One region of the Geomicrobium sp. JCM 19037 genome, then DNA from elsewhere that is predicted to be linked to it. Evidence: predicted binding sites of a transcription regulator. Region 1 holds the regulator's gene; the other holds the start of a gene.
What was found. Region 1 encodes Rex, which represses fermentation and respiration genes when NADH is low (regulators of the CRP and FNR family bind a similar motif). Its sites were predicted from a motif close to TTGTGAAATATTTCACAA; they were not measured.

Region 1 (16,327 bases):
GGTTCAATATCTACTTCGTTCACGATTGCACCCTCATCTTCTAGTGCTTCTAAAGAAGATTCTGCGAGTTGTAAATCCGCTTCCCTTGCCGCTTCTGTAGCAACCTCAGCAGCGATCTCAATCATTTCTTGTTCTTCATCGGTAAACCTCTCCATTACAACGTCTGACGTTAAAAAGAAACGCGTCGTAAAATCGTGGTCAGTAAGGGAGATGTAGGGCGTCACTTCATGGTGACTAGACTGATAAACGTTCGTAAAGTCATTTTCTGAAGCATCAACCACACGGTTTTGCAACGCTTGATACATTTCGTCCCAAGCAACGCTTACAGGGAGCGCGCCAAGTGCAGACCAACTGTCTTGAATACCAGGTGAATCTTGGGTACGGATGCTCACATTACGAAGGTCTTCCACCTCTTCCACTGGCTGTGCCCCGTAATATTGCCGTACTCCTGCTGTCCAGTATCCGAGGACTTGGAGGTTCGTCTCGCTTTCTACCATCTGGCTCATCTCTTCACCAATGTCCCCATCGACAACGGCCAACCAATGTTCATAACTTGTGAATAAATATGGCATAGAAAACAAGTCAACTTCTTGTTGCACTTGTGTCATAAAACCTGGTGACACAACGGTCATATCGACGCCTCCGGTGGCGATGCTTTGCAACAACGTGTCCTCATTACCTCCTAGCGATCCATTTGTATGTAATTCTGCTGTAATTGCGCCATCCGATGTCTCTTCAATTGCATCACGGAATTCTCGAAATCCAACAGCAAACGGACTACTTTCATCCAATTGTGTAGCGAGAATGAGTTTCTTAGGATCCCCTGGATCTCCAGCCACGTCCTCTGACTGGCAACCTGCTAATGCGATTACCGTTACTAGACTCATCAATCCGAACTTTTTCATGCATTCTCCTCCTTGTCAATTAACAAGATAATCGACGTTCAATACGGGTTGTAACCGGTACGTATTCTTTTCTCGTAATCCTTGTTCACTGTCCTCGATCTCCGCTAAAAGTAGCTCTGCAGCTTTTCTACCCATCGCAAATGTCGGTTGAGCGACCGTTGTTAAAGGTGGATTAAAGAATTCTGCGAAGGAAACATCATCAATACCAATCACAGCGAGCTTTTCTGGAACGAACAGTTTTTCAGATTGAATGTATTTGAGAATCTCTTGAAGCACCCGATCATTTCCGGCAATGACAGCATCTGGGGGAAATTCACTCATCATCTGTTGCATTACCTTTTGTACGTCATCGACTCAGCGCTTCGTACAAGTGCCTGATCTACATGGACCCCTAAATTTTTTAGCACTTGATAGTAGGCATCCTTACGTTCCACCCGAGGGTAATGTGATGTTTGATCGGTTGAGTAATTAAGCCGATTTTCTCATACCCTTTTCCGACTAGCTCCTCCACAGCAAGCCTAACGGCTTCTAAGTTATCGGATAAGACCGCATTGACTTCAACATCTTCAATCAATCGGTCTAAAAAAACGAGGGGGTAGTGCTGTTCCACTAATTGTGTGAACAATGCTTGATTATCACTCGTTGGAAGGACGATTAGACCGTCAACTTGCTTTGCCCGAAGCATATCAATGTAATGCTTCTCCTTTTCCGGTTGGTCATCTGCGTTGCAAACGATCACATGGAAGTCATTCGCATGGCACGTATCTTCAATTGCCCGAACGATTCCAGTAGAGAATTCGTGCAAAATATTCGCAACGATCACACCGATCGTTCGCGTTTTCTTCTGACGCAAGCTTCGCGCAACCCCATTCGGACTATATCCCAACTCATCAATCGCTCGTTCAATTTTCTTTTTTGTTTCATGGCTCATATAGTGAAAACGTTCGTTCATATATTGTGAAACGGTGCTTTTGGACACCTCCGCTAACGCGGCAACGTCCGCCATCGTCACTTTACCCATCAAACACCTCCATAACTAAACCGATTTATCTCTGTGTAAAAAAGGAAGCGCATCCAAAGAAACGCTTGTAACTAAATCGATTTATGATTCCGTTATATTGTAGCTTGGTGAAAGCGGTTTTACAACATATTATTTAAGATTCCCACAAAAAAATCAGCGTGACTCTCTCTCCAAGGAGCGTCACGCTGTTCAGGTTTATCCGATCAACACTTGATCTTTCGGGTAGCTTGCTCGGCTTACCGTCTGTTGATACGTGAGAGCGTACGCCAATGCTAGCGGCCCTAAACGGCCAACAAACATCGTAATCATGATGACTACTTTTCCAACTGTTGATAGCTCATCTGTAAAGCCCATTGACAAGCCTGTCGTACTAAATGCGGATACCACTTCAAATAGAACGGTTAAAAAATAAACGTCATTAATCCCTTCCGTTACAGTAAGGATGAGCGTCGCAACAATGATAAACGCAAGTGAACTCACGACGACTGCAAGAGCTCTCATGATCGTTTCCATCGCAATCGTTCGCTTAAACGCATGCACTTGATTGCCACTTCGAAATGTATTGAACATGGCCAACAACAAAACAACAAACGTATTCGTTTTTATTCCGCCACCTGTGCCACCAGATGATGCACCAATAAACATGAGCACGATGATGAGAAATTGTGAGGCAACGAGCATACTGCCAATATCTACCGTATTAAACCCCGCACTACGGGGGGTGGCACTTTGAAAATAAGCAGCCCATAACCGCTCCGATACAGATAACCCGTTCGAAGCTGGATTCCATAGCTCTAAAAGAAATAACGCCACAAAACCAAAGACGAGAAGTGCCGCTGACGTAGTGAGTACGACTTTAGAATGTAGAGACAAAAAGCGGAAATTCCTCGTTTTGTATACGTCGGCTATGACCATAATCCCTAAACCACCGACAATAAACAACGTGGAGAGGCTAAGGTTAACGGTAGGATCTCCGACAAACTGTTCCATACTCTGATCGAACAAGGAGAAACCGGCATTATTAAATGCTGCAACCGAATGAAACAATGCATAATAGAAGGCATCTGCCAGCCCTAACTCTTCATGCCATCTCCACGTTAGAACAAGTGTACTCCCCCCTTCTAATAAAAGGGCAAACAGTAAGACAATCATTGCGATTCGTAACAATCCCCTCGCAGACAGGGAATTCGTTGTCGTCTGTAGCAATTGTCGGTACTTTAAACCCGTCACTTTACCAAGTAGAATCGCTACCGAAATCCCAAACACCATGAATCCTAGTCCACCGAGTTGAACGAGAACCATAACGACCGTTTGCCCAAACAAAGATAAATCTGAACCAGTAGAAACTACCGCCAAACCGGTCACACAAACTGCCGATACGGAGGTGAACAACGCATCGGTAAATCCAATACTTGTTGGACCTGCAGAAGACGATGGCAACAGCAGAAGCACCGTCCCAATCATAATTAAGAAGAGAAATCCGATAATAATCCACTGAGGGGGATTAATGTGAATATCTTTATTGTGGAGTCTCACCTGTGCACCTTCTCTACTTTACTGTCTTATCGTAATCCTTCTGCATTTTTTGAATCGACTTGGGTTTTCCGATAAGAATTAATATATCCCCTTCTCGAAGCACTCGATCTTGCTTAGGGGAGATGTCGATGTTTTGCTTTCGATCTTTAATGGCCACGATTGTACAACCGTATTTGCGGTTGACCTCTAAATCTTCAATCTTCCAATGACTCATCCCCTTTTGCACGAGAATTTCCTCGACGTGATAATCATCTGACAGTTCCAAGTAATCAACGAGATGATTCGATCCGATAAGGTTGCCTAGACGCCTCCCCATATCTCTTTCAGGAAAAATAACTTGATCTGCACCAATTTTTGTAAGTACTTTACCGTGGTGCTCATCTTTTGCTTTGGCGGTAATCTTTTCAACTTCCATTTCCTTGAGCAATAATGTAATGAGGATGCTTGCTTGTAGGTCTTCTCCAATACCGACAATCGCATGACTATATTTATGAATGCCAAGCTGTTCCAGCGCGACTTCATCGGTTGCATCAATTTGAACAGCATAACTTGCATCTGTTGATATTTCTTGAACTTTGTGTTCATCAATATCGATGGCTAGCACTTCATGACCATTGCCGATCAATGTTTTTGTTACACTAACGCCAAATCTCCCTAAACCGATGACGACAAATTGTTTTCTTTTCAAGTGACTGCCTCCTATCCTTTTTACAATATGCACATGGTACATAAAAAAACTGTCAAAAGGGCATAAATTCCCCCAGATTGACAGGCTCCACCAAAAAACAGCTATGTATTACAAGTGATTATAAACGTTATTCGATGTAAGTCAAGAGCTATTTGCATAAATGTTCAGCAGTTTGACAGCCTATTCATGAAAGGAGGCTCCTATGACAAGAGGACAATCAAAAAACAATAAACGAAAAGACAAGTCCAAGCTATCTCAAACCCCTGAAGCACTTAAAGAAACTGATGGGCAAGATGTAGAATATTCTTCAGAGCTGGCTGACCATGATGACCTTGTTGCAAAACGTCGCGCTGAAGAAGCTGACAAGCGGAGTCATTAATCGCCAAGTGCGCACACGCTTATCATTGTGTGTGCGCATTGGCTACGATTTCGTATAACAGACCACTTCTGACGAATGATCAACCACTTCAACGTCCTCATTCTCTATAATAAACGTGATCATATCAATCGTGTTCGGCGGATCGTGGTCGCCGTAGTAGGTTAAATACGTGGCTGTAACCGTCACGAATTCGTTATCTTCGTTATTCGTTTCTAAAGCTAACAAATCATGATGCTGCTCACCGATGCCAAACAGTTCTTCAGCATAAGGGGTAATGAGCGATTCGTATACATCTTCCTTTGCATTTGCCAATGTTGTAGTCATCGTACATACAACGATAGCCCAAAAAACAGCTCGCAGTTTTTCATCCGCACTCACCTCAGCGGTTAATTTCCCCGAAAGTTAGAATTTTTATCGAAGTTAAAATTACCCTTTTGCTAAATGAAACACCAACTCGTAAGAAATGGACGCCACATGTGATTATAGAAGTGTCGGCCTCTTAGGTGAATCACAAAAACCGCCAACGTTTAAAGCGAACGTTGGCGGTTTTACATCAATAACATGACTAGTTAATCATCATGTGTTCTGAACTACTCTAGTGAAACGGTAAGATCTGTTGTATTTTTGCAAAGACGAAAGGCTTTACGCCTAATGTAGATTCTGGTTCAGATGGTTTGGCTGTAAAAGGGGTAGTATATGTCGGCGGCCCACCAGGAGCATTACCCCAGTTCACATCGAGCACTTTCAACCCACTGCCCATATCGGAACCAAGAATGTAGTCTCCGTAAATAAACACTCCCCACACATTGGCCGCATCGGGTACATAAGACGCTACTTCTCTCGGATGATGGGGATTGGATAAGTCAATCATGCGTATACCATCAGAATAGTGGGAGAGATACAGCTTATCTCCCTCAACTTTAGGGTCATGTACGGTATACGTTCCTCGCTCCCTTTCTTCTGGATCAATTTGTTCTTGAGAGTTATCTGAACGAATATCGCTGATAAGAACTGGGTTTGATTTATCCGAGATGTCATAAATTCGGGTGTATCCCCATCCTCTTTCGAATTCTGGATCGTCTGGATCTGGCTCAAATACTTCTCTTGTCTCTACGAGAATCGTATCATCATGAGCGAGCGCGGCGGAGTGCGCAGCACCTTGGACATCTCGTTCAAAACTCGTATGACCGACTACTTCTGGCGCTTCAGGATTGCGAATATCCATAATAACAGTACCTAAATCCCAATAAGAGATGTATGCATAATCTCCTGCCTGATCGGTAATGACGCTATGTGCAAATGCGGAACGTTCGGCCCCTTCTTCATCCGTGTAATTCATTCCATCAAAATCATTAGCACGAATCAATTCCCTCGGATCCCAATTGTGAAGGTGCTCTGGGTTCTCCGGGTCGCTCACATCAACGATTGTGAAATCATGATAGTCACCCTCGGTATAAAAATCCGCATAAATGTTCGCCGTTAGAAGAATGGCTCGGTCTTCTTGCGTCGTCAAATACAACTCGTGCGTGCCTGTTAGTACATCAGCAGGAAGCTCATAATAGCCAAGTTGTTCGGGTCTTTCTGGATTGGTAACATCATAAATCGCCGTGCCAGATTGTTCAGTTTCATCTTGATTGTATTTTTGTAGACTAACGACAGCTAAGTCCCCTGTAAAATGGGGTGTGTCCACCGACTTGACAATGACTTTTTCCTGCCAAGTACCAGGGATGTCATTTGCAAATACACTCACCTCTTCTGGATTTTCTGGGTCCGTCATATCAAACACACGAACGCCCTCATTGGATCTTGCCCCCCGGTGTGTTCCTAAGTATGCATGATCTTTATGCGCATACACGTCTGCAGTCGTCACACTCTGCCCATCAATCTCCTTTAGTTCAACAGCTGCAACTTCAGTGACATTAGTGAATTGCCCTTGCTGAACTGTAATAGACGCTTCTCCGCTCGCGTGCGAAGGACCAGGTTCAACAGGTTTAACGATCCCCTGCCCATGCTCCTCTGGGCCAAGGTTACACGCATGAGCAACAGGTGCACCGAGCGCAAGCATTGCAGCGCCTCCTACAATGGCAGTTCGCTTAAACATTTTATACAACAAAAGCCATCCCTCCTAAATTGAGTATCGCTTCAATTGTAATATTTTTACTTTTTTTAATGAAATAGTATATTTTTCTAAAATTATTAATTATTGATTCTTTAGAACCGCATTACCACTGCATCGATCTTCTATATTATAGAAATCAACGGTATACTGCACTCAAAGCAGTGACGTACGACAAACATTCCTCAGTCCTCGATTCCATTCGGTGTGGGAGTGTGAAGTTGTGAAAAAACATCATCCGCTGCGCGAGACTAATCTCTAATTGTACACCTTGAAAACATTGATTCTTATTGACGATGTTTCTCGGTGATTGTCCCGAGAACAGCGTTCCCTGCTCTGCAATACGCGCAGTAAATCCTGCGGTTTGTAGTGCGCACAGCGTCTCCCTTTTTAGCTGTTCATCACGTCCTCCAATGATTGTGTCTCTTTGTTCAGGCTTTCCAAGATACCCATGTATAGCAAGTGTTGTTGTTGATTCGCCCACCACGTGTACACCCATCGGTTCATCAAAATGGGTCGATGTGATGTGCATGTCCGCATTACCTGATTTTTGCCTACCTTCAAATATGTAGAAGCCCATACCCGTGCGTTCTGCGAGCAACCTAGTAAGTTCACTCGTACCTGGTTCAATCCCACCGCCATGGGGCGCAATAATCATCCGTTGCTTGGCACATACTTGAATATCGTAGTCTTGCCCTTTTATATGTTGCATTTTAAGTTCATCATACGTTTCATATCGATCCATCGTTAGGCTCCTTATTTAAATTAACGACCTTCAAAAAAACAACCACCACTAACTCAGAAGCTGAATTCTATTATTGTTTATTTTGTCTCTTTATGATCTGAGTCTATGATGGGATTTTATCGCATTTTCACTTAAAACCCAAGAAAACCGAGCATACACGCTAATATGCTCGGTTTCTTCATTCTATTCTACACTTGTTCATCCATTCTCTAGCACTTCATGAAGCTGGTCAGGGAAATCAGTGAAAATCCCGGTTACGCCCCAATCGACGAGACGTTGCATATCGTCTTGATCATTTACCGTATACACATGAAAATGAAATCCATGGTCCAATGACTGTTGAACAAATGCTTCATCAATTACTTCTGTACCATCATAATAGTCGAGATGTGCGCCAATACCTGCGGCATATGAGCCGATCTCTTCAAAATGTTCATCTGTCATATCTACTGGAGCGGGTGTGACATCTAGCCACTCCTCTATTTCTCCTGTTTCTTCATCCACTTCCCACCATAGCAGTTGTATGAGTGGAATATCGGCATTAAGTTCATGCATCATTTTCAAACTCTCCGGGCTGAATGACTGCAAAAGCACCGTTCCGTTGTCCACAAGCCCTGCCTCTTCGACAATCTCAACGAGTGGCTCTTCCATTCCTTGGTTAATTTCTGGTGATTTCGTTTCAATGTAATAATTCTCGTCAGGTCCATACAACTCAATAATCTCTTCGACAGTGAGAATTTCTGCGCCTTCATACGCCTCATCTGCATACTCTGGATACTCTTCATTAAACCAAGAGCCGGCATCTAGTTCCTTCAGCTCTTCAAGCGTATAATCACCAATCGCTCCTTCTCCGTCTGTCGTTCGGCTTATTTCATCATCATGAAAAGCAACAAGCTCGCCATCAGCGGTCATTTGCACGTCAAACTCTAAATAATCTGCGTCCATTTCTAGTGCAAGATCAAAGGCATACTCAGTACTTTCCGGAGCATACCCGCTCGCCCCGCGGTGAGCAATAACAGCGAAATCATCTGGAGCGGTCATCTGTTCAACTTCTTCATCTGCATCCTCTGCTTCTTCGTCTTCATCTACTTCTGCTATCTCCTCAGTTTCATGCCCATCCCCTGTTTCAACATCTGCTTCCTCTTCATCAGAACTGCAGGCCGTCATTATTGCAACTAAACCGACAGTCCCAATACCCATATGCCATGACTTTCTCATGTGCAAAACCTCCTAGTGTGTAATATATTTAGTATGATTTAAACATAATAAATACTAGTAGAAAACTACTCGTTCTGCAACTAAGAGTTGATGCTGATATATGGAGAATAAGTGACGTTGGACATTGTTGTTACAGGTAACTTGAACAAAGCCCCGAATTTTAGCCGTATTTAAGAAAAGAATGAGTGTAAAGGTTTGCACCATATGTACGTCCCTTGCATCGACGTGTGTCAAATCTCCAACCAGTATGTGTCTACCCCATAGGTACAATTCCATGTGCACGCTTTCGACACGGGTGTGCACGTTTTCGACATGGATGTGCACATATTCGACAGCGAAGTGCACACTTTCGGCACAGATGTGCACATACTCGACACAGGTGTCCACACTTTCGACAATCCGTCCTCACCCACCTCACTACCTGCAAGTTAACCTTTGAAACAGTAAAAACCCGAGCTAAATTCATAGAATTTAGCTCGGGGTTGAATTTATTTAGCTCGAATGCCGGAACTACATCATTCCTGGCATTCCGCCGCCCATGCCGCCCATGTCAGGCATTCCGCCGCCGGCGCCTTCTGGCTCTGGGTGGTCGGCAACGACTGCTTCTGTTGTTAGGAACAAAGCAGATACAGAGGCTGCGTTTTGGAGTGCTGAACGCGTTACTTTTGTTGGGTCAACAATACCTGCGTCGAACATGTTTACCCACTCGTCTGTTGCCGCGTTGTAACCAACACCGATTTCTTCTGTCTTTAAACGCTCAACAATGACAGACCCTTCAAGCCAGCGTTGTGTGCAATTTGACGAACAGGTGCTTGAAGCGCGTGAAGAACGATGTTGACACCTGTTGCTTGGTCTCCTTCAGCTTGGATCGCTTTAACAGAGTTGTACACATTAACAAATGCTGTACCACCACCGGAAACCATGCCTTCTTCAACCGCTGCACGTGTTGAGTTCAAAGCATCTTCAATGCGTAGCTTACGTTCTTTCATTTCTGTTTCAGAAGCTGCACCTACTTTAAGGACAGCAACCCCACCAGAAAGCTTCGCAAGACGCTCTTGAAGTTTTTCTTTATCAAATTCAGAAGTTGTTTCTTCTGCTTGTGATTTGATTTGGTTTACACGAGCTGTAATTTGGTCAGGCGCTCCTGCACCTTCAACAACTGTTGTGTTGTCTTTTGTAACAACGATTTTAGACGCGCGACCGAGTTGGTCAATCGTTGCTGACTTCAAGTCGTGTCCAAGATCTTCTGTAAGAACTGTTCCGCCTGTAAGAACTGCGATGTCTTCAAGCATTGCTTTACGACGATCACCAAAGCCTGGTGCTTTCACAGCGACAGCGTTGAATGTTCCACGAAGTTTGTTAAGCACGAGTGTTGCAAGTGCTTCGCCTTCCACATCTTCAGCGATGATGAGGATAGGACGGTTTTGTTGAACAACTTGCTCAAGAACTGGAAGAACTTCTTGAATGTTTGAGATCTTCTTGTCTGTAATGAGGACGTAAGGATTCTCAAGCTCTGCTTCCATCTTCTCGTTATCCGTAACCATGTAAGGTGATGCATATCCACGGTCGAATTGCATACCTTCTACGACTTCTAGCTCTGTTGTGAATCCTTTTGATTCTTCAACAGTAATAACGCCGTCGTTTCCAACACGGCTCATCGCTTCAGCGATAAATTCGCCAACTTCTTCGTCGTTTGCAGAAACAGATGCTACTTGCTTAATCGAGTCGCGACCTTCGATTTCCCGGGAAATCTTTTGAAGTTCTTCAACAGCAACTGCTGTAGCTTTTTCGATTCCACGACGAACGCCCATTGGGTTTGCACCAGATGTAACGTTTTTAAGTCCTTCTTGGATCATCGCTTGTGCAAGAACCGTTGCCGTCGTTGTACCGTCACCGGCAATGTCGTTTGTCTTGCTCGCAACTTCGGATACGAGTTGTGCACCCATGTTTTCAAAGTTGTCTTCAAGCTCAATTTCCTTTGCAATCGTCACACCATCATTTGTAATCAGTGGTGAACCGAATTTCTTTTCAAGAACAACGTTACGTCCTTTAGGTCCGAGTGTAACTTTAACTGTATTTGCGAGTTGGTCAACACCGCTTAACATTGCGCGGCGTGCGTCTTCACTATAACGAATATCTTTAGCCATTGAAATTACCTCCTAAATAAATGTATCTAGGCAGCGAGCCTAAGAGAAACTTCCTTAACCGATGACGGCTAAAATATCACTTTCACGTAAGATCAAATATTCATTGTCTCCGTGCTTTACTTCTGTTCCTGCGTATTTAGAGAAGATAATCGCATCGCCTTCACTTACTTCTGGAGCTACTTTCTCACCGTTTTCAGTGACACGACCTGTGCCAACAGCTACAACTTTACCTTCTTGTGGCTTTTCTTTAGCAGAGTCAGGAAGTACAATCCCGCTCGCTGTTTGTTCTTCTTGCTCAACTAGTTCAATAACAACACGATCACCTAATGGTTTTAACAAGGAAAACAACCTCCTTTGAGTTATGTTGTAAGCACGTCTCTTCTTCAGTTGTTATACTGGGTTCAGTGACTGTACAAGGGATTTATTAGCACTCACTCACGACGAGTGCTAATTCCACTTTCAATAATAAAAGTTTCACCTAAATTTTGCAAGTGGTTGACGAAATTTTTTTGTTACGAATGTTGTTTCAGACAATACGCGTTGTGACATGCTACAATAGAATTGCTTTTTCTTAATTCCCGAACCTAAAGGAGTTTTGTTCCTTGAGTTACACGCTACGATACTGGCTCGTTGTGATCGCATTTATTGTTGCCCAAGTGCTATCGCTGACGTTGAGCATTGTGTTTGGTTTATTTTCTAACATGAGTTAGAAACAGCCATGTCCATGGCTGTCGTCATTCCGTTTTTCCTCGGTGCAGTTACGATGATGTTGCTTATTCGAAACGCACATCCGCTCATGAGACCGGAGAAACCCCGTTCTAATATAGGGCCAACGATTGGTTGGATCTTTGCCGGTGTCGCTCTTGCGCTCATTGGTCAGAACCTCGGATTTGCTATTCAGTCTGGGTTATACGGAGCCCCCCGTGAATCTGAGAACACGATGATGTTATTAGAAGTCATGAGTTCGGTTCCAATTATGTTGCTTGCGGTTGTCATTTTCGGTCCGATCATGGAAGAGATTTTGTTTAGACAAGTGATTTTCGGCAAGTTATACAAACATATGAACTTCTTCTTTGCTGCTGGATTGAGTTCCTTAGCCTTCTCCATTGTTCACATGGAGATCGCGAATATTTTCGTCTATGCAGGAGCAGGTTTTGCCTTTGCTTTCGTCTATGTGATGTCGAACCGCATTATCGTCCCGATCATCGCACACTGTCTCATGAACGCCGTCGCCTCATTACCGATCCTTCTTGAGTATCTAGGCTATGACGTTTTGGAAATGATGGAAAATGTTGAGCAGATGACGCAGTTCATTACACCGTTAATTGGCGTGTTCTTCTCATGAATCCGCTTATTCTAGCGGTATTGTATTTCTTAGTCGGGAATTTGTTTGTTATGTTTGCGATCGTTCATGTACAAACGGAAGGCTGGGAATTCTTTTCGGTTTTATTTATAGGCATTGCCGCGGCTGATTACATGCTCGCCTGGCACAACTTACAAAAACGAAAACAAAGCCAAAGCAATCAATGATGAACGCTTTCGATTCGCCCCAACCACGAATGGTTGGGGCGAATATCACCTTTCACAGTCGTTTGCTGTACATACGTATGATTTTACGAAAATAAAACTGAGCCCATTCCAAGTTGAATGAGCTCAGTTTTTTTAGGTTTACTCTGAATATGTGTCAGACTCTGCCATTTGCCGTTGTGCTTCAGCTTCTTCTTTTAATCGTTTCTTGTAAACCGCCCTAGAGATGACGAGGCTTAATTCATAAAGTAGCAATAACGGTACGGTAACCATAAGGTGGGAAATCAGTTCCGGTGGCGTAATAAATGCTGCGATAACAATGAGTACGAAGTAGGCGTACTTCCGAATTCGGTGCAAAAACATCGGCGAAATGAGGCCGAGCCGGGTTAAGAACATAATGAGCACCGGCAGCTGGAATAAGAACCCAAACGGAATCGTTAACCGAAATAAGAAAGAAAAGTATTCTTTAATTCCGTATTGCTCTGTAATGTTGAGTCGGTCCCCGATACTAGCTAAAAACTCTAATAGATAAGGAATGAGGATATAATAAGAAAAGGCAATACCACCGAGGAAAAGCAAAACCGCAAGTGGGATATAAGATAACGTAATCTTCTTCTCTTTATCCGCCAAACCTGGGGAAACAAATGCCCACATTTGATACCAAATGACTGGCACAATTAAGATTAAACCGATGACAAAAGCAAAGTTAATATACACTTGCAACGGGTCAGTAAGCTGAAAGGCGTTCATCGGGAAGTCTTGGGCTTGTGGGATATTTTGTAAGTATTCAATGACCGTAGGCGCAGCTAGAAATCCTCCAGCCATACCGACAACAAGATAAATCGCAACGATAATTAATCGTTTGCGCAGTTCTTCAAAATGGGCGAGAAAAGTCATGTCTTGTTGTTTCATCTACACCCGTCCTTCATCCAAATCATAATCATTGTGTTCTCCATCTATTTATTCTTCTTCGTATCGTTAAGAACGTTCTGAGTTGCCTTTCGGAACTCTCGTACGGCACTTCCCGTCGCACGTCCTACTTCAGGAAGCTTATTCGGACCAAAGACGATGAGTGCAGCTATGAGGATTACGAGTATACTGCCAAATCCAATATTCATAGTGTCTCCTCCTTTATATTACTTTGTTTGTAGAGGGTAATGTTTGAGAAAGTATATTAAAGATTGCAATTCAATCGAAAGATCAATGCGATGCAAACGGATGTGATCAGGAACGCTCAGTCTCGTAGGAGTAAAGTTCATAATGCCTTGAATACCTGTATTTGCCAAGCGATCTGCAACCGTTTGTGCAACAGCTGACGGAACGGCGAGGATTGCCGCTTTAATGTCGGTTGTTACCTTTTCGTCTAGTTCATCCATATGACTAATGGTGACCCCGCCGATTTCGTGACCGACAAGTGAATGATCATTGTCAAATGCTCGAACGATTTGCGTGTTGTTGTTTTTGGCAAAGTTATAGTTAAGCAACGCTTTGCCTAAGTTCCCAACACCCACTAATATAACATGTGTCGTCTCGTCTTGATCGAGTGTTTTGCGGAAAAATGATAACAAATAATGAACATCATAACCATATCCTTTACGACCTAGAGCGCCAAAATACGAAAAATCCCTTCGAATGGTTGCTGAGTCAATCTTCACCGCTTCGCTCAATTCTGTTGAGGACACGCGTAACTTACCAGAACCATATAGGTTCTCAAGATAACGATAATATAAAGGCAAGCGCTTAGCTGTTGCCTGGGGTATTTTCTGTTGTTCCTCCATAGGCATTCCCTCACGATCGGTCTTCTCTTTACAGCTAGTATTATAACATGTTTTCACCAAAGTCGCTGTACGCTTGACCTATCCGACGTTGTCTTATAACGTTAGACTAAACAGTCTCGCAGATGTCTGCGTAAAAGGATGAGCCCATTGATCATACTGCAATGTGACCGAATTTCGAAATCATTTGGAGTCGACTCATATTACAAGATATAAAAATGGAAATCAAAAGCGGGGAACGTGTTGCGCTCGTTGGCCGCAACGGTAGTGGAAAAACAACACTACTCAAAATTATTACCGGTGAAATGTCTTATGACAGCGGTGAAGTGATTATGCCCAAATCGGTGAACGTCGGCTTTCTCGCCCAGGACACGGGCATGAATTCTACACGCAGCATTTGGGACGAGATGCTTACCGTGTATGAACAAGTCATTAAGCTTCAACATGAGCTCCGAGCACTTGAAGAACAAATATCTGATCCGAAAGTGTTTGAGGATCCAGAGCGGTATGAACAGACGTTGAAAGAATACGACGACAAACAAGAAGCCTTTCAAAACAAGGGTGGCTTCCGTTATGAAGCAGACATTCGCAGCATCCTATCTGGGTTAAATTTCGATCACTTACATTACAGCCAAAAAGTTCAGACGCTTAGTGGTGGTCAAAAGACAAGATTGGCACTCGCCAAACTTCTCTTATTAAAACCAGACTTGCTCATTCTTGATGAGCCGACGAACCATCTGGACATTCATACACTATCTTGGCTAGAGAATTACTTAAACGGCTATGATGGCGCTGTTCTCGTCGTTTCCCACGACCGTTATTTTCTTGACCGAATCGTAACAAAAGTATATGAAATTGCCCATTTGCAAGCGACCGTCTTTACAGGCAATTACACAGATTACCTCATTGAGCGCGATAAACGTCGAGAATTACAACAAAAAGCGTATGACAAACAACAAGAAGAAATTGAACAGCTCGAAACTTTTGTCCAAAAAAACCTCGTTCGCGCTTCTACGACGAAACGTGCACAAAGCCGTCGCCGAAAATTAGAACGAATGGATCGAATCGACGCTCCCCTCTCTGATCAAAAGAGTGCATCGATTTCTTTTGATATTGAACAAAAGAGCGGAAATGATGTGATCAGTGTGAGAGACCTCTCATTTTCGTATGGTGACTTGCCCGTTCTCACCGGAGTGAATCTAGCGATTACACGCGGTGAGAGTGTTGCGATGATTGGACCGAATGGCACTGGGAAGTCCACGCTCTTGAAGATCCTCGGTGGGCGTCTTGAAGCCGAAAACGGAAATGTGCTGCACGGGAGCAAAGTAACTGTAGGGTATTACGACCAAGAACAGCGTGATTTGAACGCGAATAAAACCGTGCTTCAAGAACTTTGGGACGAGTATCCCCATGTGTATGAACGGAACATCCGTACGGTTCTCGGTCGTTTCTTATTTAGTGGGGAAGATGTGCTAAAACCTGTCCACAGTCTGAGTGGCGGGGAGAAAGCACGACTTGTTCTTTCTAAACTGATGATGAAAAAGGCAAACTTGCTACTCTTTGATGAGCCGACGAACCATTTGGATCTCGACAGTAAGGAAGTACTTGAAGAGGCATTGTTGGATTATCCAGGGACGAGCGTATTCATTTCGCATGATCGTTATTTCTTAAACCGTTTATCTACACGAACACTAGAATTTCATGAAGGCTCCCTTATTGAATACCTCGGAAACTATGACTATTATTTAGAGAAAAAAGAAGAAGAAGCAGAGCGGGAACGACTGCGACTTGCTGAACTTACTGACGACCGTGTAGTAAATGCCGCCCCACCTGAATCATCGCAAACCGCAAAGAAAGATTTTATGCAAGGCAAAGAAGATAAACGAGAAGCGCGCAAACGCCAAAGACAGATTGATACGTTAGAAGAAGCAATTGAACAACTAGAGGCGGAAACCGAACAATTACAAGCACTTATTCTCCAGCCCGACGTATACGAAGACTTCGCTCGGGCGACAAAGATCCAAGAAGATATCGAACAAAATGAACGAAAGATTGAAGAACTCCTGGAAGAATGGCAGGAATTGCAATCATAAAACGATTGCCAATGCTTAAGACATGTGCTAATATAATCAACTGTTGTATAACCTCAATGATATGGTTTGAGGGTCTCTACCAGGAACCGATAATTCCTGATTACAAAAATGGCTGTTTTCATTTTTGTAATCAGGAATTTTTTTATGTCTTCCTGAACGATGATGAACGCCATCACT
Region 2 (16,327 bases), on a different contig from region 1:
GGGTATGCGAGTATTACTACTTGCAAAAGGAGACGATACCCGATGCGATGGATAACTCTTCCGTTGCTTACCCTGATGCTCACAGGCTGCGCTACAGCGGGTGAAGACCCAGTAGCTGAAATTAACGAACAAATTGAAGAAAGCGAATTTAACGCAACCATTGCTGAACATGACCAGTTTGAGATTTTATCTGCGTATATCCAAGGGTCTGAAAGCTTTGATACGCTTTCGATCAACTACGGGGAGCCTGATTCCGATGAGCCTGCACCTGAGTTTCCAGAGACGAATGAATTTGAGAGTTTGTATGAAGGGTTCGTTGGGGAAACCGCAATTCAAGTCCAAATTCAAGAGTTTGAAACAGCGCTAACCGAAAGCGAAGAGATAGAGATTGCCGGCCATTCGGTTTCTGTCGGTGAATTTGGGCCCGACAATTATACGAACCACCTTGTAAACATGAATGATCATGGGTGGATCATCTTCTATTTCGACACAGACATCAGCGATGAAGAGATGCTTGGCTTTACTGAACAATTGATCGAAAGGAACGAGTAAAGCTTGTGGTTACGGTGAGAAAGTTAGACCGTGTTTCTCTCTCTATGCTTTCTCTGTTAGTCGATGAAAGCCAACGAGAGGGGTTTCGGTTCATTAGACGGTTACTGCGTGATTATGAAGAAGGAACAAACCGGTTTGACCAGCTCGGCGAATGTTTAGTCGGGGCTTATGCGAGTGACGGTCAGCTCATCGCCATTGCCGGCCTGAATACCGACCCTTATTGCGACGCAACAAGGGTCGGTCGGTTGCGCCGTTTTTACGTGTCTCGGCCGTATCGGAGGAAAGGCACAGGCACACTGATGCTCGAGTCAATCATTCAGTATGCAAAGCCAAACTATGACGTTCTGACGCTGTATACCGATTCAAAAAAAGCCGATCGATTTTACACTTCGTTTGGGTTTTCTCGTCTTGCACAGCATCGCTCCACGAATACGAGCCATTATCTGTATTTGTGATAGGAACACTTCGACATGCCGTTCCCCGCCTGGGGTGGCTCTGCGAGTGTCGCACCGATAGCATTTTCGCACTTCGAAATCGGGGGCATTGGGCAGGGAGACGTGCCCTATTCTGCGCGCGAGTTTACCCATTCTGCGAGCAAGTTTGCTCATTTTAGCGATTTTAGTGCTGATTTTGCGAAACTAGAGCGCAGTTTGTCCCAACTTGCGCGCAGATTTGCTGACGTCTCAACACCCTCTGGTATGCTGTCCCCGCCTGGCCCTGCGCGAGTCGCTCCGATGTCGGAACTTATCTCCGCGCAATAATAAGGTAAGCAGGGTCTCCACCCATTCTGAAGTCGAGGGGTAGTTGCTCAACGATTTCAAAGCCAGCAGCCATGATGGCAGATGACATTTGCTCAGACGATACCCGTGGTCCAGAGGATGAAGAGGTGTGTTCCAGCTCTAAGCAGAGGAACTGTCCGTCATTTTGTAGAACACGGTGAATCTCTTTCAATACGTCGGGCAATTGTTGGGTCTCATGAAGCGAGATGGAAGCGAGCGTTGTATCCACCGTTTCATCTCCAAGAGGGATGGATGTGAAATCGCCCGTTATTGGGGTAATATTATGATGGTTTTGTTCCTTTGCCTTTTGCGAAAGGTAGGCTAGAATGTTTTCATCACGGTCAAGGGCATATACTGTACCAGCTGTACGATCCGCAACCGGTAGTGTTAAGTAGCCAGTGCCCGCTCCGAGGTCAAGGATGTTTGCCGCAGGCTTGATGTGCAAACGGTCCAATAACTGGTCGGCAGGCAGCTTTTGTGTTCTGTCTTGATTTTCAAGTGCTTCAATCTTTCTTTGTAAACGTTCATGATGTGAATGCAATTGTCGGTCTCCTTTATTGTAGATATATAGAGTCTTTAATATCTTTGATGTAACTGAAGAAAAATAAAGTGTCAAACTACAAATTTGGTATAATGAGTACAATGACGCTATGTTGGAGGTTCATGTATGGAAACAGATGTGGCACTAAAGTTTTATTCTAATCAACATGAGAAAAAATTAAACGAATTTGAACTTCCGTCTGAGCAAGAGAAGTTTACATCTTTACCTTCTGCAATGGGTGAGGTTCAGAAAGGTCAGTATCGTATTGTCATTTTACAAGATAATGAACCTGTCGGTTTCTTCTTATTGCACGCCACAAAGAGAGTGCAAGAATACACCGATAATCCTCATGCGATGTTACTTACAGCTTTGTCCATTGATTACAAACAGCAAGGCAAAGGTATCGCGAAGAAGAGCATGAACCAATTGCCAGCGTTTGTTCGAGAAGAGTTCCCAGGGTGTGACCAAGTAGTACTAGCTGTAAATCATCGAAATATTGCAGCACAAATGGTATACAAACGCGTTGGATTTACAGATTCTGAACGTCGGATCGAAGGACCGATCGGAGAACAATATGTGTACGTCAAAAACATATAAACGATTCGGTTTGATTATACTCTGTAGAGTGAAGTTATCGAAACGGGGGAATGGATGTGAATCAGTTACAAGGGAGAACAGCGCTAATTACAGGGGCAGCAAATGGCTTAGGTTGGGAGATCGCCAATCGGTTCGCTGATGCGGGTGCGAACGTCGTGTTGACTGACCGCAATGAGTCGTTACTTCATGATCGAGCTAAGCAGTTGCGAGGGAGAGGCAAGGACGTGCTTGCATTAGTATGTGATGTGCAGGATGAATCGGAGATTGAGCAGACGGTTCAGCAAACAGTAGAGCGGTTCGGACGGTTGGATATACTGCTGAATAATGCAGGCATGCAACACGTATCTCCGGTTGAAACGTTTCCAACGAAAACATTTGAAACGATGATTGATGTGATGCTTACGGGTCCGTTTCGATTGACGAAGGCAGTACTGCCAATGATGAAGCAGCAACAGTACGGCCGCATCATTAACATGGCGAGCATTAATGGTCTCATAGGGTATGCGGGCAAATCAGCATACAATAGTGCAAAGCACGGGCTCGTCGGTTTGACGAAAGTGACGGCGCTAGAGTGTGCGGCAGAAGGAATTACCGTGAACGCCTTTGCCCTGGGTATGTTCGAACCGATCTCGTACAAAAGCAACTCGATGACCTTGCTAGTGAAATGAACGTTTCAGAAGAAGAAGTACTCGAGAAAAAGTTTTACCCGTTAATTCCGCAGCAACGATTACTCCAACCCAAAGAGATCGCCCATTACGCACTGTTCTTAGCGGATGAAGCGTCACAAGGAATTACAGGTCAAACGAATGTGATGGATGGCGGCTACACCTAAAATGAGAAATTTCTATTTTACGGTGTTTTTTAGCGCAATTGGGACGGTTCGTGTCTTGTGACGCCTCACGACGAGGAAGCGGAGCACTTTGGAAGGTGTTTACTACCCGTACTTTTTTTGGTGTTCGTGCTTCAACTGCAAATACTCTTCGTCTTCCCGCACTGAGACCCATTTTTTCTCAAAAATAGCCGCTGCGGCTGCTTTTTCCTCATCAATTTTTCTCTCGTTCACTTCGCCATTCTTGCTATACTTCTTGCCTCCTGGATAATTGGCGTACCGTCGGGCGCGTGTGTAGCCATTTGTAAAAACTTTCTCGCCATATCCATTCCGACAAAATCGCCTGCTTTTTTGTACTGGGCGTATTGCTCATATATCTTCTCCGACGACTCCTCGGCAATGGGCACGCTTTTAAATCGCCAATTTGGCAAGATTTCACTTTTATAAGGCTCGACAAGAAGCACACCTTGCTCGCCCCTGCCGACCCGGTAACGTTCCGGATGTTTACGGAAATCGGTATTGTGGAAATCGATGTCATCATAAAATTTACTCATCCTGCAACCCTCCTATGATTTTACATTACCTCAAGCCGTGCTTGTCCAAACCTACGGTTGCACGCAATCGTAAACGTTTGCGCGCAACAATAAAGTTACCAAGAGGGTTTGCCGGTCATCTTGTCGTAAGGGGGCTGCTTCGGACGTTTCTCGATCACGAGAATGCTGTCGTAATAGCTCATCGACCACGCAGATCTAGAAAAATCAGTCACAGCTAAACGTGAGTCCCTTGAGTACCACGCATGCAATTGATCAATGAACGGCTTTGAATATTCAATGAAATTGTTTGGGTTTTCATATCCTCCGCCGTATTCCTCCATGTAACTTGTGTGCAAGTCTTCGATGAGGAAGACGCCATTTGCAGACAACAATGGATACATTTCTTCAAAGGTGATGATCTGTTGGTGCATGAAGTGCCCGCCGTCATCAATAATGATGTCCATTTCCGGTAAGGTAGGCTTAATGGATTGCCAAAAGGTGCGATTGCCTTGGTCGCCAATAATAATGTTCACTTGCTCTTCTTCAAAGGATTTGCACACGGGGTTAATGTCTAGTCCGTAGATGGTGGCACCTTTTCCGAAGTATTCTTTCCACATTTGAAGCGACCCCCCGTGTGACACACCGACTTCCAAAATGTTAACGTCTGTTCCGACAAAACGATCAAAATGGCGCTCATAAATGTCAAAGTAATGGATCCATTTATGAATTAATCGTCCGTCATTCGATTCAAAGTACTTGTGTAGCTTATTCATTCGAACCTCCTTATGACGAGGATTTCTTTTATTTATACGCTAAGAAAATTGGAAAATGTGTTCGGGGCATGGCCGAATTTATGAACGTAAAAAACCGCCCACGTACGGGCGGCCGGTCATTACGTTTGCAGCGGCTGGAGTTTTGCTTCAATTTCCTTTCGGTTGGGTTCAAGAAAGTCAGGGAGAGAAAGAGATTTTCCTAATTGATCAACGGGTTCGTCGATTGCAAAGCCTGGTCCATCCGTCGCCAGTTCGTACAGAATACCGTTGGGTTCTCTGAAATAGAGAGAACGGAAATAATACCTGTCGACAAAGCCTGACGTTTGAAAGCCTTCATCTTCAATTCGTTTTACCCACTGCTGGAGTTCTTCTTCGGTTTCTACTCGAAATGCGACGTGGTGCACACTGCCTCTTCCTTCTCTTGCTTTTGGTGAGGTCTTATCTTCTTCGACATGTACTTGTCCTGATAAACCTGCCTGGTCTGCTTCAAATACAAAAACTCGATGCTCACCGTTTTTATATTCGCCTTTTTTCGTGAAGCCGAGCACGTCAGTTAATACGTCGCTCGTCGGCTCTACGTATTGAACTTTCAAGCGCACAGGACCTAGCCTAAGATGTTGTAGTCATCCGGGATCTCTTCAGGTGAAGACGATTCCCGTTTGTCGTCCAAGTCGCTGTCGGCAACGAGAAGCATCTTGTGCCTTCAGGGTCTTGAAAAGGAAGTACAGCGGTGTCGTTCATCGTTTGGACTTCATTGTGCGTCACTTGGTACCTTTCAAAGCGAGTTTTCCAAAATGAAAGCGCAGCGACGGAAGACACGCGTAAAGATATGTCGTTAATGGTGTTTGTGCCGTCATGTTTTTGGGCGAGGTTTGGAATCTCAAAAAATGTAACCTCAGTGCCTGGGGTACCTTGTTCATCAGCATAAAATAAGTGATAAAACGACGTGTTGTCTTGGTTGACGGTTTTCTTTACGAGTTTCATTCCGAGTACATTCCGATAAAAGGCAAGATTCTTTTTCGCATCTTTTGTTAACGATGAAATATGGTGTTGACCGCGTAATTTCATACCTTTCACCTCACAGTTGATTTATTGTCAGTTTAAATGTAAACTGATAGAAAGTCAAACGGGAAGGAGCGATAACGATGAAGCATTTTTTTCATAAGAGTACGGATCACCCACACACATTTGTGCTACTTCACGGAAGTGGGGGGAGAGAAAGCGACTTACTCAGCGTTGTAGGGGAAATTGACGTAAGGCAGTCAGTGTTAGGAATACGCGGGTCAGTGCGTGACCACGGTGGGTTTCGTCATTTTGAGCGGCAGACAGACGGAAAGTTTGATAGAGAAGAAATCAATCAACGTACCGAAGAGGTACTACACGTCATTGAAGATTACGTCCAGCATAACCAAGTGAACCGCAAACATATTCATCTGTTAGGCTATTCAAATGGTGCGAACTTGGCCGTAAACATGATTCTTCAGCAACCCGAGCTCTTTTCATCGGCTCTCCTTTTTCACCCGAGCCATCTGTACCCTGAAGCCGAGCGAAGTGATCTTAGCGGGATGCCAATTTTCATGACGAGTGGATCTCGAGATGCAATTACCCCGCCAGGAGAGGCATATGCCCTTAGACAGCAATTAGAAACCTTCGGTGCGGATGTAACTGTGGAACTCACCGATCACGGTCATGAGTTAACGAATAAAGAAGTAGATATTGCAGCAAGTTGGTGGAATAAAGGGTTGGCTAGCCACTAAGAACAGGGACGTTCCTGTGCAAGGTGCGGAGCGAGAGGGTGCGCGGTGGGAAGCGTGCACTGTGGTGTCGAAAGTGAGCACATCGGTGTCGAAAGCGTGCATATCCATGTCGAAAGCGAGCACATGCCGTTTGCGCGTCGCCCCACAGCTACGCGTGTCACAAATACAACCAGTATGGGTCTACCTCTTAGGTACAATACCAACTCCCGTGTCGAAAGTGAGCACATCGGTGTCGAAAAGGTGCACTTCTTTGTCGAAAGTGAGCACATCGGTGTCGGAAAGGTGCACTTCTTTGTCGAAAAGGTGCGCTCTCGTGTCTAAAACGTGCACATCCATGTAAAAAGCATTCACACCCCAATAAAACCAGCTCGTACAACATTGCATGAGCTGGTTTTATTCACGTTTCTAAGCGGTAGGAACCGTAAATTCCACCTGGTCACATGCTGCGCTGCCTACACGTTCAAATTTGCAGGTGTACCGTGTAAATAAAAACGGGTATAGCTAGATGATGACGACGAGTGACAAATTTTAAAACTGTGTCTAGACATTCATAAAATAGTCAAACCATACACATGTCATCCTACATATACAGCTGGTATAATAAAACTAAAAGATTGTGAAGTTGTGCACAATCTTTTTCGGGTCGTATCGAAAAAGGAGGCAGCAGATGTTTATTGATGATCCGGTTTTGATGAGTCGACTGTTAACGTTATTGACACTGTCTTTTCATATATTTTATGCGACTGTGGGTGTCGGGCTGCCACTCATGATTATGCTCTTTCATTGGCTAGGAATCCGTAAAGATGATATTCACTACATCCTTATGGCTAGAAGGCTTGCCAAAGGGTTCGTCGTCACCGTTGCGGTCGGCGTCGTCACGGGTACTGCGATTGGTTTGCAACTCGCGCTTTTATGGCCGAACTTTATGCAGCTTGCTGGACATATTATTGCCCTTCCACTATTTATGGAAGTGTTCGCGTTTTTCTTTGAAGCTATATTTCTAGGAATCTATTTATATACTTGGGACCGCTTTGATGATCAAAGAAAGCATTTGTTGTTACTTGTGCCTGTTGCGATCGGTGGGGCAATGAGTGCGTTCTTTATTACAGTTGTGAACTCGTTTATGAATTCACCTGGCGGTTTTGAACTCGTAAACGGAGAAATGGTTGACATTAACCCGTTGCTGGCGATGTTCACGCTCTCTATGCCAACGAAGGTTACCCACGTTCTTGCAACCGCATATATGACGGTCGCCTTTATGTTGGCAGCAATTGCGGCGTTTCGCCTGCTGAAGGGAAGCCATACAACGTATTACAAAAAATCATTAAATGTCATGATGAAGGTTGGTTTCGTCTTTGCGATTGCAACAGCACTTATTGGTGACCTTTCCGGTAAGTATTTGGCAGAGCACCAACCGGAAAAGCTAGCCGCTGCCGAGTGGCATTTCGAAACAGAAGAAGCGGCGCCACTCATTTTATGGGGGATACTCGATGACAACCAAGAAGTTCAGTACGGCATTGAAATTCCCTATGCGCTAAGTATACTTGCGTACAGCGATCCAATGGCGGAAGTGACCGGGCTGGAAGAGTTCCCAGAAGAATTGCAGCCGCCACTTATTATCCACTACTTCTTCGATACGATGGTGACGATTGGGATGTTCATGCTTGCGCTATCCTTCGTATATGTGGTCGCAAAGTGGAGAAACTGGCAGTTTGTCGATCGAAAGTGGTATCGCTGGCTCATTGTGCTCGGAGGTCCGCTCTCATTTTTAGCGATTCAAGCAGGTTGGTGGATGTCTGAAGTCGGTCGTCAGCCGTGGATTTTAAGAGGTATTATGACGGTAGACGAAGCGGCAACGACCGCCAGTTATGTAGACCTTGTGTTCATCGGCTTCGTGTTGCTCTATTTCATCCTCGGTGTGGGTACAATCGTCGTCTTACGCAAAATGTTCCGCGGTAAGCCGGTGGAAAAAGAACTCGAGGAGTTTACAGGAGGGGATGAGCGATGAGTTTAGAAGTTGTAGGGATTTCCGTACTATGGCTCTTCCTTTTCTTTTATATCATCGTCGCTCCATTGATTATGGAGCGGGGTGTTTAATACGCATAGTATTATGACAGGCAAACAGCACATTTTAAGCAAAGTCATTCAGCGGTATTTGTCGCCGGTGTGGGAAGTTACGAACGTGTTTTTCGTGTTCTTCTTTGTCGGGATCATTGGTTTCTTCCCCGACAGTGCGTATTATTTCGGAACGATACTGCTTATTCCAGCAAGTGTTTCGATTATCCTTCTTGCGATCCGCGGCTCGTATTATGCGTTTGAATCATACGGTGCCAAAGGTCATAAAGGGTATGCGTTTATGTATGGGGTGTCCGGGATTCTCATTCCTGCGTCTCTATCGGTCGTGCTCACGATTTCGGAAGGCGGGTTTGTCTATTTCGAAGATGGCAACCCGGTGCTCGATTACACAGGACTATTTACGAGTCCGCTCACGTGGCGATCGTCGTGTTGAGTATCGTGCTGTCTTATATATTTCATCGGTATTTCTCACATGGTATGCCAATAAAACCGGCGACGGCAAAGCCACATCACTCATGCGAAAGTACGCGATGATTTGGTCTGTGCCACTCATTGTCGCCGCAAGCGGAATCATTGTGGAGCTTCGAAATCACAACATCCATCACTTCGAAAGCATTCTAAATCTATGGTGGATGTTCGCCATTTCATTCGTATTGTGGGTAGCGACGCTCGTGCTCATTGTGCGCGCGAAACAGTTTGGTCTCGCGGTCTGGCTCATGATTGGACAATTTGCGTTCGCCTTCTTCGGGTACGGCATCTCCCATTACCCATATATTTTGTATCCGTATTTAACGATCTACGACGGTTTTACAAATGATGCGATGGCCATCTCGCTCATCGTCGTGTTTGGCCTCGGCATGTTGTTGTTATTGCCGTCACTCTACTTGCTTGTCCGTCTCTTCTTATTTGATGACAAGTATGTAAAAGGAAAGAGGGGTTGAGCCGATGCTAGATGACTTTCTCATTCTCGTTGCTCCGTTCCTTGTGCTCATCGCAGCGATCGTGATTGCCTTCTTTGTAGCCTCAAAAGATAAAACGTGACAGAAAAGAACGCCCCATCCAATGTGATGGGGCGTTCTTTTTGAGCCGCTTCACGACCGTTCTTGGACTCTTCATAACCGAACGGCCACCTTCGAGTTTTGACTGGGTCTTATTTGTGTATATAGAGGGTGAACAGAAAAACAACGATGGAGGAACGATCATGAAAAAATGGATAGCTGGAATGGGAATACTCGTACTTTTGACCGCTTGTGCAACGGATGAAGAGGAACAAACCGAAGAAGCAGAAGCAGATGCCCCTGAATCAGAAGAAGAACAGACCGTAGAAGGGGAGGGCGGCGGTTTTCTTTGGAAGATCGAGGAAGGGGATACGACGGTCTACTTGCAAGGCACGATTCATACTGCGTTTGCTGACATGTACCTCTCAACGCAGAACTAGAAGCCGCTTATGATGAAGCGGATGTGCTGCTTCCTGAAATTGACTGGCCCCGTATGGACGTCAGGGGGCTTAAATGAAGAAGAGATGATGGATTTGATTACCTTTGATGACGACACGTTGCTCGAAGATGTGATTGACGAGGAAATGTATGAAGAGATCGTCACCATCATGGAAGCTCAAGGAATGCCAGAAGAGATGGTCAACAGCTTGGAACCGTGGTACATTACGAGCGGACTTCAAGAAGAGGAAGAAGGAAATGCGACGTTTGATGCTGGCGTCGATTGGCATTACCTCGAACGTGCCGTTGAAGACGGAAAAGAAATTGAGGAGCTTGAAGGACAAATAATTAGCTTGCTCGCATTGAATGAGCAGTCCCTCGAACTTCAACTTGAACAACTTGAAGATGTGATGAACCCCGAGGACGTCGATATGCCAGATGTAGATGGGGATGACTTGGTTGAAATGTGGCTAGCAGGAGAAGAAGAACCGTTAATTGAATATTGGGAAGAAGTGACGTATGGGGAAGAGTATGACCGAGTGTATTTGTGGGATCGAAACGAGCGCAATGCGGATATTATTGATGAAATCTTGCAAGAAGATGACGGGCAAACCTACTTGGCGCTCATCGGCGCATTCCACTTTTTTATCGAGCCAGGCGTTCAAGACTTTCTTGAAGAGCGAGGATATACGGTGGAACGCATCAATTAGTAGTTATACACCCTACTCTGACCATAGAACGTGAAATCACCGGGGTCGGGTGTTTCCATAGCGCTGTATTAAGGAAATTACGAATCGTGAACGACGTTGCTGAAAATCAGACAACCAATGCATGTCGTTCAGCTTCTGCTAGTGAACCGGTCGTGGTATATAATGGAAAATAAGTAGAAGGAAAATAAATTCACTGAATCGGATGACCGAGATCGGTCTTTACGGGTGAGTGCTTGCATATTGTGTGTTGAAATTCATCTCGCTGCACATCGACAACGTCGCTGCCGATCGTTGTTTGTCACTGCAAGGTTGGGGCAACACGGAAAACATTTGCTGAAGGGTAAAAGTCATGACCTAGGGTCGCCACTTGGTGCAAGGGTGAGTTGTCCGGTCACGTATGTGACGATCCAGCCCGCAAACTGGGCGCTTTCGGCACGCAACTGTCACAAATCCTGCAATTTGTGACAGTTGACTTCGTTTATGTGCGCATTCACGTTTAAATCATGATTTTTCTTTCTCAAATGTCACATAAATGAATTTATGGGGCATTTGGACTTTTTTCCACACACCTTATCCAGGAGGGGTGCACCGAACCGATGCCGCACTTATGCTCTGGAGTGTCAAGAAAACCCAGTGGGCGTTTTTTGGCCACCGATGCCGCACTTATGCTCCAGAGTACAACCATCCTCCTGCAGTGGAAAGCAACAACAAACTGCGCAGAAAATGGCACCTAGCACCGGGGCTACCCCTCCAACCGTGCAAATCAAGAAACTGTTACGTTCATTCTATATAGATGTAAAATGATCGTGAGAGAGGCGAGTTTCCTAATGCCAAAAGGCGCGGCCGTAGCAACCTGCAACATAAACGGAGTTGTAGTGAGCCGGAGCCGAAAAGTTTACGTCCACGGAAAAACGTATACCAGTCTTTAGCTTGTTATAAATAGAAAATCCCACATAGACCATGTCTTTGATGGGATTTTCTTCAATAGAGGACGCCTTTTTAGCCGGAATCCCCACGTAGACATGTTATATCCCACATAGACGGTTCTATGAAGGGATAATTGACGCTCGCAACGCTCTATGTTGTTGATTTCCCCACATAGATCGAGCCCGGTCGTTCGAGTTAACGAGTAGCTCATAGAGTGTGCCGCAGCCGACACGTTTATCCGACGAACAACTCACTCTCAAGGTCTTTCATCTGCTTTAGATAGCCGTTCTGCGCAATGAGTTCGTCATACGACCCTGCCTCTATGATCTGTCCGTGATCGACGACGATTATTTGGTCCATTTGTTCGAGACCGGTGAGTCGGTGACTAATGAGCACGACGGTGGCGTCTTCAGTACGGCTAAACACTTGGTCGAGCATGCGCTGTTCGGTAAGGGCATCTAATGATGACGTCGGTTCATCGAGCACCCACAGTGACGCGTCCCGCAAGAAGAGGCGAGCGAGTGCGAGCCGTTGTTTTTCTCCACCAGATAGGTTTGCGGCGTTTTCATGCAAGGCGTCGCTCAAGTTCAAATGGTCGAGTTCGACGCTCTTGAGCGCATCGGTCATTTCGGCTTCTGTTGCTTGATCGTTGCCCATTGCCAAGTTCTCGTTTACGCTACCTACAAAGAATTGGTTGGACTGAAGCGACACGTTGCTTGATTGCCATACGTCTTGCTCATCAATATGGTCAAGCTGGGTGTTGTTCAAGTAGATCGGTTGATCGTCAACAGGTTGCAACTTGAGGAGCAACGATGCAATCGTCGATTTTCCTGAGCCGCTTGCTCCGATGATGGCGGTATGGCTCCCAGGGGCGATGGCAAACGAAACGGACTCGAGCACTGGACGTGGGAAATCTGGAAACGAAAAGCTCACCCGATCAAACTGAATACTCGGGGGTGAATCACCGTCATACGGAGTAAATGACGGTTCTGTACGCGCATCCTCATCAATGTCTTCCAGCCGTTTGGCGGCTTGACTGCTCTCCTGCACGTAGTACGGGAAAAGCGCCATCGGTGTGACTTGTTCAAAAACGGTGAGTGAAATCATGAGAAGCATGGCAAGCAATGTGCCGGCGAGATTTCCTTCTGCGACTTGAAACCCAGCGAACGCGAGCACGCCAACAGAGACGATGAGTGAGAGAAATCCAATGGCGAACTCACTCCAAATGTGCATTCGCTCGGACTGCTCTTTCTCCCGTTCATACGCATTAATTTTTTCGTGAACAACATGTTTGTGTTGCTCGGAAGCGCCGTGAATGACGAGTTCTTTGAAGCCAGAAAGAAACTCGGCTGTTTCGGATGAAAGCTCGCCTCTCGTTTGGCGAAGCTTAGAATCGACACGACGGTGACCGATAAAAAATAGTGTTGGAATGACGACGAGCACGAGTACAAAGCCTGCCAAAATAACAACCGCAGAACCGAAAGAAAGCGTGAATGTAAACGTAATCGTTGCGATAAATACAGTAAGCATGACGACGGGTGGATAAATGACGCGCAACAACACGTGTTGTAACGACTCAACGTCCCCAACAATTCGGGACATAAGGTCACCGCTTTGAATTTTTGACAATACGCGAGATGCGACGGGTTCCAACTTTTCGTATACCCTGAGGCGGATGTTACTCAACATTGTGAATGTCGCACGGTGTGAAAAATAGCGTTCACCATAGCGGCTGATGGCGGCGGTCACACCGAGCAGTTTCACGATCGCAACGATCACCATGAGTGTGTAGATCGGGGGCGTGAGTGCGGCTCGAGAGATGAGCAAACCGCTTGCCGAAAAGAGACTTACCGCTGCGATTCCGGCAATAAATCCAGTCAAAATTGATAAGAGCATATCACGCCTTTCGGCAAACGCCATCTTCACATAAGGAATGAGAGCTTTCATGACGATTCTCCTCCTTGTTGTGTCTGGATCATCTGTTGGTAAAGGGGATCGCTCTGCCACAGCTCTTCATGAGTGCCGACGGAACGAACGGTTCCTTCGTCCATGAAAACAATCCGATCTGCTTGTCGAATCGTATAAAGGCGATGAGCGACGACGATCACAGTCGAGTTCTGATTGAGTCGTAACAACGATGATTGGAGCACTTGCTCTGTTTTTAAATCGAGCCCGGTCGTCGGCTCATCAAACAGAACGACCGCGGGTTTCTTATAGAAAGCTCGTGCAATGAACACACGTTGACGTTCACCACCGGATAGTCCGCGGCCTCCGTCACCAATTACAGTATCAAACCCGTCTGGAAGCTGTGTGATCCACTCGTACACACCGGCCTCAGTTGCTGCTTCAAACACTGCTTCATGCCGGATCGGATCGTTGTCACCGAGCGCGATGTTCTCCGCAATTGTGCCAGCGAATAAATAGCCATCCTGACTGATTACGCTCAGTTGCTTAAACCAAGACGCAACAGACAGCTGCTCACGGTCGACCCCGTTAATGAAATAAGCGCCGGAGTGAATTGGTAACAAGCCGCCAAGCATATGAAGAAGCGTAGATTTACCTGATCCAGTGGCGCCGATAATCGCAATTCGTTCAAACGGACGAGCATGAAAGTCAACCGCTTCAATTGCGAACCGATCATCGTAGCGAAACGCCGCTTCTTTTAGCGTGAGTGTTGGGGGTTGTTCGGTTGCGACGGGTTGCTCTCCCCAAACGACCGGCTCCCCGCGATCATTGTTCACAAGTTCTTCCACTTTATCAAGTGCACCTGAACTCGTTTTCCCTTGATGAAACGCTGTGCCTAGTTCTTTCAGTTTATTGAAAAGCTCGGGCGCGAGAATGAGCATAAGAAAACCTGAAACAAATGAAGTGTCTTGCACGATGATCATGCGAATCGCAACTTCGAGCGCAATAATACCGATGCTTAGCATCGAGATGAACTCTAGCGCCAAAGAGTTGCTAAACGCCACTTTCAGCACGTTCATCGTCGCATCACGAAACGCTAAGCTCTTCTCTTTAATGCGTTGGCGTTGCTTTTCAGATTGCCCGAAAAGCTTGATCGTGTTCAAACCGCGTAACGTGTCGAGGAAAACCCCAGAAAAACTGGCCATCTGATCGAGCTGTTCTTGCGACTTATCGCCAGTTTTCATGCCGATAATGATCATATAAATAAAAATAAACGGAGCCGTAATAAGGATAATCAGTCCGCTCGCCCAATGTTCAAAGAAGATGACGGCAAGAATCATGAGTGGAATTACTAGCGATTGCACCATTTGTGGAATGTACTTGCTATAGTAGTTTTGTGTCTCATCAATCGTATCGAGGAAATAGCTCGTCTTTTGACCGGTATGCGCCTCTTTGCTCCCAACGATCGCGCCATTCGTATAATGCTCAATTAAACGACCCCGAAGTCGAACTTTCGCATCTGAGGCAATCCTGCTCCCCATTCGTTGAATGAGAAAGCGACTAAACGTGCGCAGGAATAACGCAGCAACGAGTAGAACAAGTAGATGGGCAATCTGTTGAAACGTCGAAGATTGCAGAAATAAGCCATCAATAATAAAAACAATGCTATATGCTTGCGTAATGATTGCTACACCTGTAACAACAGTGATGAGCAACATCATGTACATCTTTCGTCGGTAAGGATTCAGTCGTGCGTTCACAAAAGCCTCCTTATCGTACCTCTTACATCCTATTTTATAGCTCATCAGTTAGCTTTCATACAATTACGCCTTACAATCACCAAATGTTGCGATTTCTATCACAGAACAGTAACGGATTTGTCATGATTACAGAAAACGGAAGGGGGAAACTCATGAGTATACGTGCGTATGCCCAAATCATCATACAGATCGGGATTCGGGTAAAACCGGGCGAACTGGTGCGCGTCAACTGTCACACGGAGCACCTAGCGCTCGTGCAAGAAATTGTGAAAGAGGCGTATCGTAGAGGTGCCCAACATGTGGAGCTCGACGTACGCGACCCTAGCATTGAGGATGCGAGAACCGAGCACGTGCACGAAGAATTTCTTCATACATACCCAGAGGTTGCCGTCACGAATGAAAAAAACAATATGCAGGCAGGGTATTCCACGATTACGATCACGTCACCGACATTTTCACAGTACGCCGATGAGAATTTACAGAAGAGAGCATTGGCCGTCCGTCAGGCGAAAGCACGGGCGATGCGACCGGTGCGGCAATTCGGAATGGAAAATCATAACAAATGGGTCGTCGTTTGTGCGCCAACAACGGAGTGGGCGGTGCAGCTGTTCCCTGATCTAAGCGAAGCGCAGTCACTTGAGCAATTGTGGTCGCTCATCCTAAATGTGTGTGGCGCATATGAAACAGACCCGGTGTTCGCTTGGAAGCGTCGTGATGAAGCGCTTAAACAAAAGGTCGCATTGCTCAATGATGCACTGTTTGACGCGTTGCGATTTGTGAGCCCAGTAACGGATTTGACCGTGACGTTAATTGATGGGCATCGGTGGACCGGCGGGTCTGAACGAACGAAAGACGGGCGCGTGTTTCTTTCTAACATTCCTGTAGAAGAAGTGTGGACGATGCCTGACAAACGAGGAGTAACCGGCTTTTGTACGCTGACGAAACCGGTGCATCTGCTAGGGCAAACGTTTGAGGATTTGCAGTTGTTCTTTGAAACAGGCCGCCTCGTGCGCATTGAACCTCCCAATGCTCGCTTGTTTGCCTATTTGCAAACCGATGACGGGGCGAGTAGGCTCGGAGAGGTTGCGCTCGTTGCTGCAGATGCAGCCGTCGCAAAAACAGGCGTAACATTTTTGAATGTGTTGCTCGATG

Region 2: the regulator Rex is predicted to act here: its motif matches at 6,976-6,993, upstream of JCM19037_RS10285 (cytochrome ubiquinol oxidase subunit I).

Annotation. Positions count from the first base shown of each region.
Region 1 is NZ_BAWZ01000030.1:19,315-35,641, reverse strand. It holds gene JCM19037_RS15840 (TRAP transporter substrate-binding protein) at 1-905, opposite strand, end outside; partial or broken gene JCM19037_RS30245 (substrate-binding domain-containing protein) at 921-1,926, opposite strand; gene JCM19037_RS15830 (TrkH family potassium uptake protein) at 2,122-3,462, opposite strand; gene JCM19037_RS15825 (TrkA family potassium uptake protein) at 3,476-4,150, opposite strand; gene JCM19037_RS24520 (YfhD family protein) at 4,353-4,529, shown strand; gene JCM19037_RS15820 (DUF3888 domain-containing protein) at 4,572-4,853, opposite strand; gene JCM19037_RS15815 (LVIVD repeat-containing protein) at 5,125-6,642, opposite strand; gene JCM19037_RS15810 (poly-gamma-glutamate hydrolase family protein) at 6,785-7,390, opposite strand; gene JCM19037_RS15805 (glycerophosphodiester phosphodiesterase) at 7,589-8,608, opposite strand; partial or broken gene groL (chaperonin GroEL) at 9,119-10,755, opposite strand; gene groES (co-chaperone GroES) at 10,810-11,094, opposite strand; gene JCM19037_RS15785 (CPBP family intramembrane glutamic endopeptidase) at 11,480-12,100, shown strand; gene JCM19037_RS15780 (DUF4305 domain-containing protein) at 12,097-12,285, shown strand; gene tatC (twin-arginine translocase subunit TatC) at 12,424-13,194, opposite strand; gene JCM19037_RS24515 (twin-arginine translocase TatA/TatE family subunit) at 13,239-13,400, opposite strand; gene JCM19037_RS15770 (redox-sensing transcriptional repressor Rex) at 13,419-14,060, opposite strand; gene abc-f (ribosomal protection-like ABC-F family protein) at 14,276-16,150, shown strand; purine riboswitch at 16,174-16,273, shown strand.
Region 2 is NZ_BAWZ01000015.1:35,772-52,098, reverse strand. It holds gene JCM19037_RS10340 (hypothetical protein) at 43-552, shown strand; gene JCM19037_RS10335 (GNAT family N-acetyltransferase) at 558-1,007, shown strand; gene JCM19037_RS10325 (class I SAM-dependent methyltransferase) at 1,297-1,872, opposite strand; gene JCM19037_RS10320 (GNAT family N-acetyltransferase) at 1,999-2,469, shown strand; partial or broken gene JCM19037_RS10315 (3-hydroxybutyrate dehydrogenase) at 2,520-3,301, shown strand; partial or broken gene JCM19037_RS10310 (DUF4385 domain-containing protein) at 3,404-3,852, opposite strand; gene JCM19037_RS10305 (class I SAM-dependent methyltransferase) at 3,948-4,604, opposite strand; partial or broken gene JCM19037_RS10300 (ring-cleaving dioxygenase) at 4,724-5,672, opposite strand; gene JCM19037_RS10295 (alpha/beta hydrolase) at 5,750-6,361, shown strand; gene JCM19037_RS10290 (hypothetical protein) at 6,407-6,682, shown strand; gene JCM19037_RS10285 (cytochrome ubiquinol oxidase subunit I) at 7,029-8,369, shown strand; partial or broken gene JCM19037_RS10280 (cytochrome d ubiquinol oxidase subunit II) at 8,366-9,378, shown strand; gene JCM19037_RS30055 (hypothetical protein) at 9,383-9,478, shown strand; gene JCM19037_RS10275 (hypothetical protein) at 9,639-9,875, shown strand; gene JCM19037_RS10270 (TraB/GumN family protein) at 9,885-10,583, shown strand; gene cydC (thiol reductant ABC exporter subunit CydC) at 11,745-13,457, opposite strand; gene cydD (thiol reductant ABC exporter subunit CydD) at 13,454-15,175, opposite strand; gene JCM19037_RS10255 (aminopeptidase) at 15,328-16,327, shown strand, end outside.